One region of the Paenibacillus sp. NPDC056579 genome, then DNA from elsewhere that is predicted to be linked to it. Evidence: predicted binding sites of a transcription regulator. Region 1 holds the regulator's gene; the other holds the start of a gene.
The links. Region 1 encodes Rex, which represses fermentation and respiration genes when NADH is low (regulators of the CRP and FNR family bind a similar motif). Its sites were predicted from a motif close to TTGTGAAATATTTCACAA; they were not measured.
Positions count from the first base shown of each region.

Region 2: a site for Rex is predicted at 3,709-3,726, ahead of ACFQ88_RS20255 (helical membrane plugin domain-containing protein). Genes of this name have one in related genera too.

Region 1 is NZ_JBHTVD010000001.1:135,407-141,717, forward strand. Features, by position in the region: gene ACFQ88_RS00765 (tetratricopeptide repeat protein) at 1-116, shown strand, start outside; gene dinG (ATP-dependent DNA helicase DinG) at 198-3,053, shown strand; gene ACFQ88_RS00775 (redox-sensing transcriptional repressor Rex) at 3,050-3,670, shown strand; gene ACFQ88_RS00780 (inorganic phosphate transporter) at 3,732-4,733, opposite strand; gene ACFQ88_RS00785 (DUF47 domain-containing protein) at 4,762-5,382, opposite strand; gene ACFQ88_RS00790 (amidohydrolase) at 5,651-6,311, shown strand, end outside.
Region 2 is NZ_JBHTVD010000005.1:111,502-117,812, forward strand. Features, by position in the region: gene ACFQ88_RS20240 (glucose-1-phosphate adenylyltransferase) at 304-1,503, shown strand; gene ACFQ88_RS20245 (hypothetical protein) at 1,560-2,210, shown strand; gene ACFQ88_RS20250 (TetR/AcrR family transcriptional regulator) at 2,435-2,995, shown strand; gene ACFQ88_RS20255 (helical membrane plugin domain-containing protein) at 3,840-4,271, shown strand; gene ACFQ88_RS20260 (NAD(P)/FAD-dependent oxidoreductase) at 4,303-5,481, shown strand; gene ACFQ88_RS20265 (MarR family winged helix-turn-helix transcriptional regulator) at 5,637-6,062, shown strand; gene ACFQ88_RS20270 (MFS transporter) at 6,133-6,311, shown strand, end outside.

The sequences.
Region 1 (6,311 bases):
TCAATCTTGCTTTCCAAACGGATCCGACGAGCGTTCAGCCGTTGATGGAAATGGGGCTTTGCGCAGAAAAAAAAGGCCAGCTTCAATTTCATCAGCAGCCGAACCGGCTCCCATAGGATGAAGTTTACTATTCCCTTTTCCCTGCAGTATTGGTATGCTAAGAAGAGAGTGGGAATGAAGGGATTGACATAAAAGGAATGAAATTCGCGGTATTGGATTTTGAAACGACCGGGAGCCAGCCTGCGGATCGCATTATACAGGTTGGCCTCGTCATCATACAAGACGATATCATCACGGACAGGTATACTTCTCTGGTAAATCCCGGGATAGGTATACCTTCTTCTATCACAACGCTAACCGGCATTGACGACGAGATGGTTCGCGAAGCTCCCGAGCTTGATGCGGTAGTAGCGGAAATGGTTCCACTTCTGCAGGATTGCGTTCTGGTCGGACACAATATCGCTTTTGATTTGAGCTTTCTGCAGAGAGCGCTTGATGAAAACGGCTATTTTCCGTTCGACGGCCGGGTGCTGGACACGATGGATGCGCTGCGGGTATTGTTCCCTTCATTAACGAGCTTGCAGCTGAGCATGGTTTGTCTTGCCTTCGGGATCGAGCACGAGAGGCCTCATCAGGCGGATAGCGATGCGGAAGTAACCGCTGAAATTTGGCTGCGCTGTCTGCAGAAATTTCAAAGTCTGCCGCTATTGACCATTCAGCGCTTGTCTATCCTGTTCGATGGAGTAACGTCCGATTTCGGCTGGTTTGTTCAAGAGATGAAAACGTACAAGGAAATGTTTACCACCGTTGATACGGAGACAGGACGTTATTTCCGCCAGTTCGCAATCAATGTAGACGATTGGGGAGACGAAGAGCCGGTTAGGGAGGATACGGATGTATCGAAGCTTCCCGATAGCTTTTCGGACTTCTATGAGCAGTTGAAGGAACAGATGAAGCAGCGGTTCGCCTCATATGAGGACCGGGAAGCTCAAGTGCGGATGCTTGAGGAAGTGGAATCGGCATTTCAGCAAGGACTACACTTGATGGTTGAAGCGGGAACCGGTACGGGTAAATCGCTGGGCTATTTGATCCCATCGTTGTATTACGGGCTGAAGCAGGATAAGAAGGTACTGGTCAGCACCCATACGATCAACCTGCAGGAGCAAATTCGCGAGCGGGATATTCCTCTGCTTCACAGCTTGTTTCCCGTAGGATTCCAGGCGTCCGTGCTGAAAGGAAGAAGCCATTATTTGTGCTTGCGTAAATTCGAGCATAAATTGAATATGCAGGATTTCGAGAACGGCAAGGAAGACCGGATCACGGCCGGCCAGATGCTGGTTTGGCTGAGCGAAACGAAAAGCGGAGATGAAGAAGAGCTGCATTTTGCCGCTAACCGGGGTGCGCAGTTCTGGCATTCGGTGGCGAGCGATTCCGACTCCTGTCTGAATAGGGCTTGTCCCTGGTTCAAAAAGTGCTTCTACCATCGCGCCCGCCATGAGTCCAACATAGCGGACGTGGTCATTACTAACCACTCTATGTTGTTTACGGATACGAAGGCGGAGAACCGCCTGCTGCCGACTTATAAACATTTGGTCATCGATGAAGCTCATCATTTCGAAGAGGTGGCGAGCAAGCATTTAGGCATCGAGATGTACTATGGCACCTTTATTAACACGCTATGGTGGCTTTATAAAGACGCGAGAAGCGGCCAGCTTCCTTCGTTGAAAGCGCGCCTGCAAAGAAACGAATCGGAGCGGGCTCAAGCGTGGTGCGATACGATCGATGCGGTTGCGCCGAAGCTGGTTCAGGTCAAGGAGCAGTGGGATGAGCTGGCGGAAGCGTTGTATCAGCTGTTGGCTAGCCGGTCGGACCCTTCGCAAACCGAAGGTGGCCAGCTAGTTTTCAGGGTCAAGAAAGACGATACGCCGGCCGTATGGGAGAAGCTGCTTGTTCTGGAGGAGAATATTCACCTCGTAACGAATGAAGTGCTGAAGAAGATGGACAAAATGGTCAGCGAACTGAAAGAAGTGCAGGAAGAGCTGGATCTGCAAGGCATGGTGACCGACCTTAGCGGTACGGTGAAGGAGCTGTCGCGTCAGAGGGACAATCTTCATTTCTTCATGACCATGCCGGATGATAATTATGTGTACTGGCTCGAAGGCGGCCAATTCAATAAAGCCAAGTCGCTTCAATTGGTTTGCGTGCCTATCGACGTAAGCCCGATGCTTCAGCAGCATTTTTTCGATGTCAAGGACAGCGTGGTCATGACTTCGGCTACATTATCCGTGGGCAAATCGTTCGATTATACCTGCGAACAGCTGGGGCTCGAGAGCAAGGATGAACCCGCCAAACTGAAAACGGTTCAATTGCCGTCGCCATTCAATTACCGTCAGCAAGCGCTGGTTGTGATACCGAGAGACTTTCCGAGCATTAGAGGAAATTCCGGCGAGCAGCAATTTCTCGATCATTTGACGCAGTCGCTTGCGGAAGTGGCCTTGGAGACGAAGGGCCGGATGCTGGTGCTGTTTACTTCCAACCGGATGCTGAAGCTGGTTCATACTTCGCTGAAGGAGGTTCTAAGCCCGTTCGGCATTCAGGTGCTGGGGCAGGGGGTAGACAGCAGCAACCGCAGCAAATTGACGCGGATGTTCCAGAGCAGCCCGGCAAGCGTGCTGCTTGGCACAAGCAGCTTTTGGGAAGGGGTCGACATTCCCGGAGATGCGCTGACCTGTCTGGCTATTGTCCGGCTGCCATTTCAGCCGCCGAATCATCCTCTGGTGGAAGCCAAGACGGAGAAGTTAAAAAAGCTGAACCAAAACGCGTTTATGAAGCTGTCGGTTCCGCAAGCGGTCATTCGTTTCAAGCAAGGATTCGGAAGGCTCGTACGCACCGCAAACGATAAAGGTATCGTCATCATTTATGATACCAGGGTCATTGATACGACGTACGGGAAGTACTTTTTGTACTCGCTGCCCGGCCCCAAGATCGAGCACATGCCGACCAATCAGTTGGTTCCGAGAATTAAGCAGTGGATGGGGGAAAGCGGTACATGAAAACAATAAAAATATCAGAGGCGGTCGTTCGGCGGCTGCCCGTCTATCTTCGATTTTTGAACGAACTGAGCAAGAAAAATGTCAGCACCGTTTCTTCACAGGATCTGGGTCAAAAGCTTGATTTGAATCCGGCGCAAATTCGCAAGGATCTAGCCTATTTCGGAGAGTTCGGAAAAAAGGGAATCGGCTACGACGTCGATTATCTGATAGAGAAAATACGGCAAATTCTGAAGCTGGATAAAGTCATTCCTGTTGCATTGGTCGGAGCGGGGAATCTTGGGCGCGCCTTATGCAATTACAACGCTTATTTGAAGGATAATATGAAAATTGTGGCCGTGTTCGACGCCCATGCCTCGAAAATCGGGGAGTCCATCAATAATCTTCATGTGAAGCCGATGGGCGAGCTGAAGGAAACGATCGAAGCTCTGCATGTCCGAATCGGCATTATAACCGTACCGGCGGCCGAAGCGCAGAACGTAGCCAACCAGTTTGTGGAAGCAGGCGTTGAAGCGATACTGAATTTTGCACCTATTATCATCAAGGTCCCGAACGAAATTCGTGTCCATCACGCCGATTTCACCACCGAGCTGCAAAGCTTGGCATACTACTTGGATTAATGGGAAATTGAGAACATGAAAAAAGCCTACATTCGATGTAGGCTTTTTTGTGCGTCCTTACTTATGCAGACAGTAGGAAGATGATTTTGTAAATGATATAGGCCAGAGCCATACTGATTGGGATCGTAATAATCCAGGTCATGACCATTTTGGTAACCGTAGCCCATTTCACATCATGGAACCTCATGACAGCACCCGTACCGATGATGGAAGAGGAGATAACATGAGTGGTGGAAAGAGGCATCCCCATGGCCGTCGATGTTTGGATAATGATGGAAGAATTTAAGTCGGAAGCAAATCCGTTGATCGGCTCGATCTTGATCAGGTTTTTACTTACCGTTTTAATAATTTTCCATCCGCCGATCGAAGTACCCAAGCCCATTGCGGTAGCAGCCGACAGCTTGACCCATAACGGAACATCCAGTGAGTCGTGATGACCTAAAGCAACCATACCGAAGACAATGATTCCCATCGCTTTCTGAGCATCGTTCCCGCCGTGTGACAAAGACAGCAGCCCTGCGGAGAAAATTTGAAAGAAACGGAACATCCGGTTCAGCTTCGATCTGGAATGATTGCCGCTCATGAAAATAATTCGGCGAATAATCCACATAACAATAATCCCCGTAGCAAATGCAACGATGGGCGATAAAATCAGAATGATGATGATTTCCTTGAAGCCGCTCCAGTTGACGGAGGCTACCCCAGCGCCAGCAATAACCGCGCCGGCCAGCGAGCCGATCAGCGTATGCGAGGAGGAGGATGGAATGCCGAAATACCATGTGACTAGATTCCATATAATAGCAGTTAGCAATGCCGCAATAACAACAAGTACGCCGTTCTCGACCGTCGCAGGGTTCGCAACCTTTCCTCCGACCGTCTTGGCCACCTCCGACGAGAAGATCGCTCCAATAAAGTTCAATATCGCTGCATAAAAGACCGCGAACTTGGGAGAGAGCGCCCGGGTTGAAATAGAAGTTGCTATAGCATTCGCCGTGTCATGAAATCCGTTAATAAAGTCAAACAGAAGCGCCAGAGCAACGATGATTATTAAAAAGGTTAGCATGTTTACCTCCTACCGATTATGAAAGACCTTACGAATATCGCAGGACGACGCTCTCCAAAATATTCGCTACGTCTTCACAGGCATCCGTAGTTTGTTCGAGTCGCTCATACAATTCCTTCAGTTTAAAATCATGATACGGATCCTTCGGATTCAAGAAAATTTCTCGAATGCCTTCGCGCATGAGACGGTCCGCCTCGTTCTCCAGGCTGTTGATCTGAACGGTGTGTTCGGTAATTTGCATATATTTCTTTTTGGACAACAATTTGAATGCGTCCAGAATGTGCTGACAGCTATCGACCAATACGGCGGAAAATTCTCTCATGTAATTATCGCTTGTGCTGATATTCAGGTAATCGAAACGTGCGATAGTCGCCTCGATACCGTCGATCACATCATCTACTTTGGAGGCCAGCTCCATAATGTCTTCCCGATCCAAAGGAGTTATGAACACTTTGTTAAGGCCTTTAAAGATTTGGTGCGTGATTTGGTCGCCTTTATTTTCCAAATCCTTCAGCTGAGGGTAAAATGCAGCCGGCGGCTGATCCCCCATAACGGCGTTGCGGAACGTTTGTGCCGCGTGCAGCGTGTTCTCCGACGCTTTGATTAACAGGAGCAAAAAGTCGGTGTCGTTCTTTTTGGCAAAAAGCATGAAACGGCCTCCTTAATAATATCTCAATATAAAAACGCTGATTAACGCAGATTATGTAGAAAAATAGCGTTAAAATTAACACAAAAATAAAAATAACACATGATACTGATGGAATGCAATCATAGTTTGTCCATTTCGGGAGATGTTCATCAATGTTCAAATTATGCTCCCCAATTGGGACTGGGCCAGCATTCCTTACTTGATTTTGACGGATTGAAGTTGTACAGTGGAGATTGATGCTATTGAACATGGGAAGGACTAGGTGATGATGAAAAAAACGATTATTACAAATGGGATTTTCATAACATGGAATCACGATAATCCGGTAGTCCACGGGTGTATGGTGATTGAAGGAAATGTAATTACATATATAGGTAAAGAAGCGCCGCTTCCTTTGGATCATTATGATGAGCAAATCAACGGGAACAACAAATTGTACATGCCCGGTCTGGTGAATACGCACTGCCATGCAGCGATGTCACTCCTTCGCGGATATGGTGACGATCTTGCCCTGCAGGTGTGGCTGCAAGAGAAGATGTGGCCGATGGAAGGCAAATTCACCGCACACGATGTGCAATGGGGAACCCAGCTGTCGATCCTGGAAATGATCAAAGGCGGTACTACCACGTTCGTCGATATGTACGACCATATGAATGAAGTGGCGCAAGCCGTGGAACAAAGCGGTATGCGCGCATGCCTGACTCGCGGCGTAATCGGTCTATGCCCTCCGGAGGTACAGGACGCGAAGCTGAAAGAAGCGATCCAATTCGCGAAGGATTGGCACGGAAAAGCGGGAGGTCGCATTACGACGATGATGTCGCCTCACGCTCCCTATACATGCCCTCCGGATTATATCGAACGTATTGTACAAGCAGCTCATGATCTGGATCTTCCTATTCATACGCATATGTCCGAAACGGCGAGAGAAG
Region 2 (6,311 bases), on a different contig from region 1:
GCTGCAGATCGGCGAAGCGCGTTCGTCGAGTCGAGCTCGACCCAGGGCGAGAGCGCAAATTAACACAACAGAAGAGCCTTCCAATCGTGAATCGCGAATTGGGAGGTTTTTTTGCATGTCCAAAAACATGTTAAGCCTGTGCTCGATTTCACATGCATATCCAGAGTGAAATCAATTTTACTGACCATACTAATCGAGGGATCTGTGATCGAAATGCTTTGTTTCAACAACAACCCCTTCGTGTAATCAATAGTATGAGGTCGTTAGCCTACATAACAAAAAGAAAGGTTTGGTGATGACGGGATGACACAAAAGCAATGTGTAGCTATGCTGCTCGCCGGAGGGGAAGGGCGCAGGCTCGGAATTTTGACGCATAACAAAGCAAAGCCGGCCGTTCATTTTGGAGGCTCGGCCCGCATGATCGATTTTGCGCTCAGCAACTGCCGCCATTCCTGCCTGGATACGATCGGGGTAGTGACACAGTACCGGCCGGAAGCGCTGCACCATCACATTGGACTCGGCTCTGCATGGCTGGAGCACGCCGGGCGGGGAGAGGTTGCACTGCTGTCGTCCCGCCAAGCACATGTCGGGGCATCGGGGTACGCCGGAACGGCCGACGCCATTTTCCGCAATCGGCCTTTTATCGAGAAGCATCATCCGGAGACCGTGCTTATTCTTTCCGGAGATCATATATATCATATGGATTACCGCAAGCTGGTGGAGAGCCATTTGCAGTCGGGAGCCGACGCAACGATCGCCGTCACTCCGGTGCCTATGTCGGAAGCGAGCCGTTTTGGCATCATGAAGACGGATGGCGGAGGACGGATTACCGAATTTACGGAAAAGCCCGAGGTTCCTGCCAGCAACTTGGCTTCGATGGGCATTTATATATTCAATACGGCGTATTTATTAAAGCAGCTGGAGCAGGATGCGGAGGACGAGACATCGTGCCATGATTTCGGCAAAAATGTGATTCCGTCCATGCTGGCCCAAGGTGCGAACCTGCACGCCTATGAGTTTGCGGGGTACTGGAAGGATGTTGGGACGATTGACAGCTTGTGGGAGGCGCATATGGATTTGCTGGGAGACGAGCCGCAGTTTGCGCTGAGCCCTTCCGCTTGGCCTCTTCTTAGCTCCAGAGGGGCTGCCGGGGCAAAATATATCGATGGCGCCGAGCGCCTGCGCAGCTCCATCGTTGGCGATGACTGCCTGCTCCATGGACAGGTAGAGCGTTCCGTCATTTCTTCGGGAGTGACCGTCGGCAAAGGAAGCCGGGTCACCGACAGCATCGTCATGCCCGGAGCGCAGATCGGAGACGGAGTGACCCTCCATCGCGCGATCATCGGCGAAGGGGCGATCGTACGAGACGGCTTCACGCTTGGATCGCTAAGCGGAGGGCCGATTGCGGTCGTCGGGGACCGGGAGGTCGTAGGCATGAAAAGCGAGAAAATGCCCAAAATTTTCATCCCCGCCAAGCAGCTGCAGGCGGAGCTTATCGGGTAACGGAAGCATGAGCGTGTTTTTGGATCCTAACACCATCTTATGGAGGGGGAAGGAGCATGAACAAAGTATCATGGATGTTATCGATAGGAGTTGTTATTTTATGGGCTGGCATAGGGGTTGTTCATACGGCACAGGAAGAAACCGTCTTGGCGATGAATTTGCCGGTGGGATCGTATGAGACTAGTGCTTTGGTGAGTAGCGAAGAGCCGGGGGATCGAGCCGTCGCAATAGCTGCGGAAGCACCCTCTTCATCGTCTGCTGCCGGACTTGTGGATCGTGAGTCGGATTCGGACGCGGGCGCCGATACCGATGCATTGATGCCGCCGCTATTGTTTCACACCGTGAACGGTGTTGCCTTAACGGACGATTTGAAGACGGTGTACGAGATGAAGGGACAGCCCTCGGCAATTGTACAGGATGAGATCATTAAGAACATCAAAACCTATCAATTTGACGATTGCAGCATTACGATGATCGACGGAGCGATCGAATACGTTGTCGTTCCCGGTACGGCGAGCCGGATCGATATTGACGGGCAGCTCATTCCGCTAAACCTTGCCAGCATCAAGAAAAAGCTTGGAACGCCCTACTTCGTCAGCGAGGACGGAATCGTCTACCGAAACGGGACCAATGCGTTGAAAATTTATATCGATCCGGCCAGTAATAAACTGATGTCGGTGCATTATTTTCACACCACTTCGCAATAAGAGCAGACTCGGTTTCTGATGACGGGGGACCGGGTTTTTCTTCGTTCTCAGGACGCTGCTGCTGAAAAAAATGAGGTATATCCTAAAGGTTTATCTTATGTCACTTGATAAAAGGGAGTGCTCGGTTTATACTTTGAATAGGTATTGGTAATTGATCGATCAATAAAAGAATGTTTACAATCTGGGAAGTTTTCAACGATAGGAAGGAAGGAGAATGAACCGCTATGGCCAGACCACCCGTACAGAAAAAAAGCAAGCCAGATAGTCCGCTGCTAGCTTCCCGCAGGGAGGAAATATTGGAGGCGGCGGTCCAGGTTTTTGCGGACTACGGTTATTACAGTACAACGACTGCGCAAATCGCCGAAAAGGTCGGCATCTCTCAGCCTTATGTATTCAAGCTGTTCAAGAATAAGGAGGAGCTGTTCATCGTCGCGCTTGACCGTGCGTTCGAACGGACGCTTGCCAGCTTTGCACAGGTGCAGGCTCCTCCCGATCGGCTTGTGTTAGAGATGATCCGCGTCTATGAGCAGCTGATGGAGACACACCATCACGAGATCGTCCTGCAGGTGCAGGCGCAGGGGATCCGGGACGAGCCGATCCGCCAGGCGACTCGCGAAGGGCTGAGCAAAGTTCGCAACATGGTGTTGGAGCGGTTTCGGGAAGCGGGCGTTTCTGATCCGGAGGTAGAGGTTAGCACGTTTTTGGCTAACGGGATGCTTTGCCATGTCGCCGCGGTCATGGATATGCCGGAATTGAAGCCTAAGCATAAAAAGCCGTTGGGCTGATTGCGGGGCAGAAGCGAAGCGCTTTTGACATAGTCGGCAGCCATGCGGAGGCCTAGAGGCGCTCGATGCATCGGGCGACAGCTGAGCAGAGTCGATACGCGCTCATGACATAGTCGACTGCCGAGCGGAGGCGTAGAGCGCCAGAGGCATCGACGACAGGCAAGCAGAGGCATAGGAACACCTGAAGCAGAGCGGCGGCACTGTAATGTCGTAGAGTGCGCGAGGAGTTCGTGCGATAGCAATGGGAGCTGCTGCAGAAGCGAGGATTTTGTATGCGCCTGGCCGCGTTATTAACGCGGGCGGGAATCAATGTCACCCTGGCCGTCGGAGTTGAAAGGCCTTGATGGCGCCTTTGCCACGCTACAGGGGAGTCTCTACGATACGCTTAGCCGGATTTACGAAGAAGCCGACCGGCACAGTTTCTCCCGGTGCATAGCTCAAAAATAGAGAATATCGAACAATGATTCGGATTAGTCCGATCATTGTTTGTTTTTTCGCCTAGAAAGCCGCTTGAATTTGGAAGCAATTCGGTCCTACTCTAAGAAAAGCTGTCCTAAAAACGTTAAATCAACCAAAAACGTTCCCAGATTGTTCACAATTGTCGAAAATTGCTTTTTTCTAATTGGTGAAGGAGGAGTATAATAGAAGCTACATAGGATTCCGTTTGTCACCTGTTCTATGCGCAAGGATATGTGGGATACTCTTTCCCGCACTTGTGAAAAAAGTTACATTTGGGCTGATACCCAATGATTCATAAATCTCTTTGGGACGGAAAAGCTAAACATGGAACAGGTAAACAGACACTGGCGGTTTTCTATCTCAAAGTAAAGGAGGACGTTTTCTTATGTCAGAAGCAACACAAACGATCACTCGGGAAACACGGGAAACCATCGATGTACTCGACCAACTGATGAAGCCTGAGGTACAGCAATCGCTCACGATTCTGGTTGAAAACCTGCCTAAATTAGCGGAGCTGGTTACGATTCTTACCAAAACCTATGATGTCGTCCAAAATGTGGTGACGGACCAAGTACTGATCGACGATATCAAAGGCGGTATGGAAGAATTCGTTAAGCCGATTTCGGATAGTGCCAAAGGCATCGCTTCGGCAGCTATCGAGGCTAACGACCGTGTTCAAACGGCTCAAACGACTTCGATCGGATTGTTCGGTATTCTTAGAATGCTGAAAGACCCTCAGGTTCAAAAGATGCTTCAGGTATCCCAAGCGTTCCTGGATGTTATGGCTGAGCGTCGCGAACAAAAAGAACAGCACTAATTAGCGGATCGACATAGAACGGAGGATTACAATGTCCAAGCAAATATTAATTCTAGGCGGCGGCTACGGCGGATTGTTGACTGCTTTGACGGCGCGTAAATACATGAACGCGGAAGAAGCGACGATTACGATTGTCAACCGCTTCCCTACGCATCAAATCATTACGGAGCTTCACCGTCTGGCTGCAGGCAATTTGGCTGAGAAAGCGGTAGCTCTTCCTTTGGAAAAGCTGCTTCGCGGCAAAGACGTGAACCTGGTTATCGATACAGTAGAAACGATTCGTCCGGACCAAAAAAACGTGCTGCTGAAAAGCGGCAAAACGTTCGAATACGACGTGCTTGTCGTTGCTCTCGGCAGCGAAACGGCATTCTTCGGCATTCCTGGCTTGCAGGAAAACAGCTTCATTCTGAAATCTGCGGATGATGCGAACCGTCTGCGCGCTCATGTAGAAGCTCGTATCGACGCGTACAGCAAAACCAAAGACAAAGCCGATGCAACTTTCGTTGTAGGCGGCGGCGGTTTGACAGGTATCGAGCTCGTGGGCGAATTCGCCGATATGCTTCCTGGCCTGTGCCGCAGCAAAGGGATCGACTTCAACGAAATTTCCCTGTACTGTGTAGAAGCAGGTCCTTCCATCCTGGCTGGCTTTGCTCCAGAATTGGTTGAGCGTGCTCAAACGAGCCTTGAAAAACGCGGCGTCAAATTCCTGACCGGCGTAGCGATTACAGAAATGTCGGAAACTACGGTTTCCTTGAAAGACGGCAGTGCCATCGATACTAACACACTGGTTTGGACAGGCGGAGTTCAAGGTAACTCGGTTGTTGCGAACTGTGGTATCGAAGTAAACCGCGGCCGTGCGACGGTTACGGAATTCATGCAATCGACATCGCATCCGGATGTGTTCCTTGCCGGCGACAGCGCGGTAGTTATGGGCAAAGAAGGCCGTCCATATCCTCCAACCGCACAATTGGCTTGGCAAATGGGCGAAACGGTCGGCTACAACATCTTCGCTTATTTCAACAACGGACCTAAGCAAGAGTTCACTCCTGTGTTCTCCGGTACGCTTGCGAGCCTTGGCCGCAAAGACGGGATCGGAACGATCGGTGCGAACCAAACCCGCTTGAAAGGCTTGCCTGCGACTTTGATGAAAGAAGCGAGCAACATGCGTTACCTGTCCCACATCAACGGTCTTTTCACATTGGCTTACTAAAACATCCAGCCTTGCTTCGGATCATTCGGAGCAAGGCTTTTTTTTTCAGATTGGTGTGGAAAAAAATTATTTTGATAGCCCTGTGTTGACACGAATCACCATCATCGAATATATTAGTTGTACATACAAAATAAACGTAAAAGGAGGTTCCGGACATGAACGATAGCTTCCTTCACGATTGTTTGTTTTTCACAGCGAATCGGTTGGGGCGGGCCATTACGAAGATGGCGGAAGAGGAATTCGCACCAACCGGATTAACGCCTATGTACGGCTATCTTATCCGTCTCGTCAACGGGGCGCCGGGTATTTCGCAGAAAGAGCTGTCCGAGAAGCTGTCGATTACTCCTTCAACCTTGACCCGATTTATCGATAAGTTGGAAGGAAAGCAGCTCGTGGAACGGAAAGGACAGGGGAAAACCGTGCACGTCTATCCGACGCCTAAGGGAGAGCAATTGGAAGAGACAATCCGGGCGGCATCGAAACGGCTGCATCAGCGATATGAGAGGATATTGGGAGCGGACTTCGCCAAGCAGCTGGGCATTAACATCGAGTCGGCAAGCGAGCAGCTGGAGAAGAATTAATGCTGTTCTTCTTTCATAACTATTGTATGTACAAACAAAATATAAAGGTGAAAAGTGGAGTGATCAGGTTATGAATGCACAAGGTGCAAAGTCGAAATTGTATTACGGATGGATTGTCGTCCTTATTACCTTTGTCACTCTGCTAGTTTCCGCAGGGATTCGTTCCATGCCGAGCATTTTGATGCTGCCATTTGAAAAAGAATTCGGATGGAACCGCGGAGGCATATCCGCCGTCATTTCGGTCGGTAT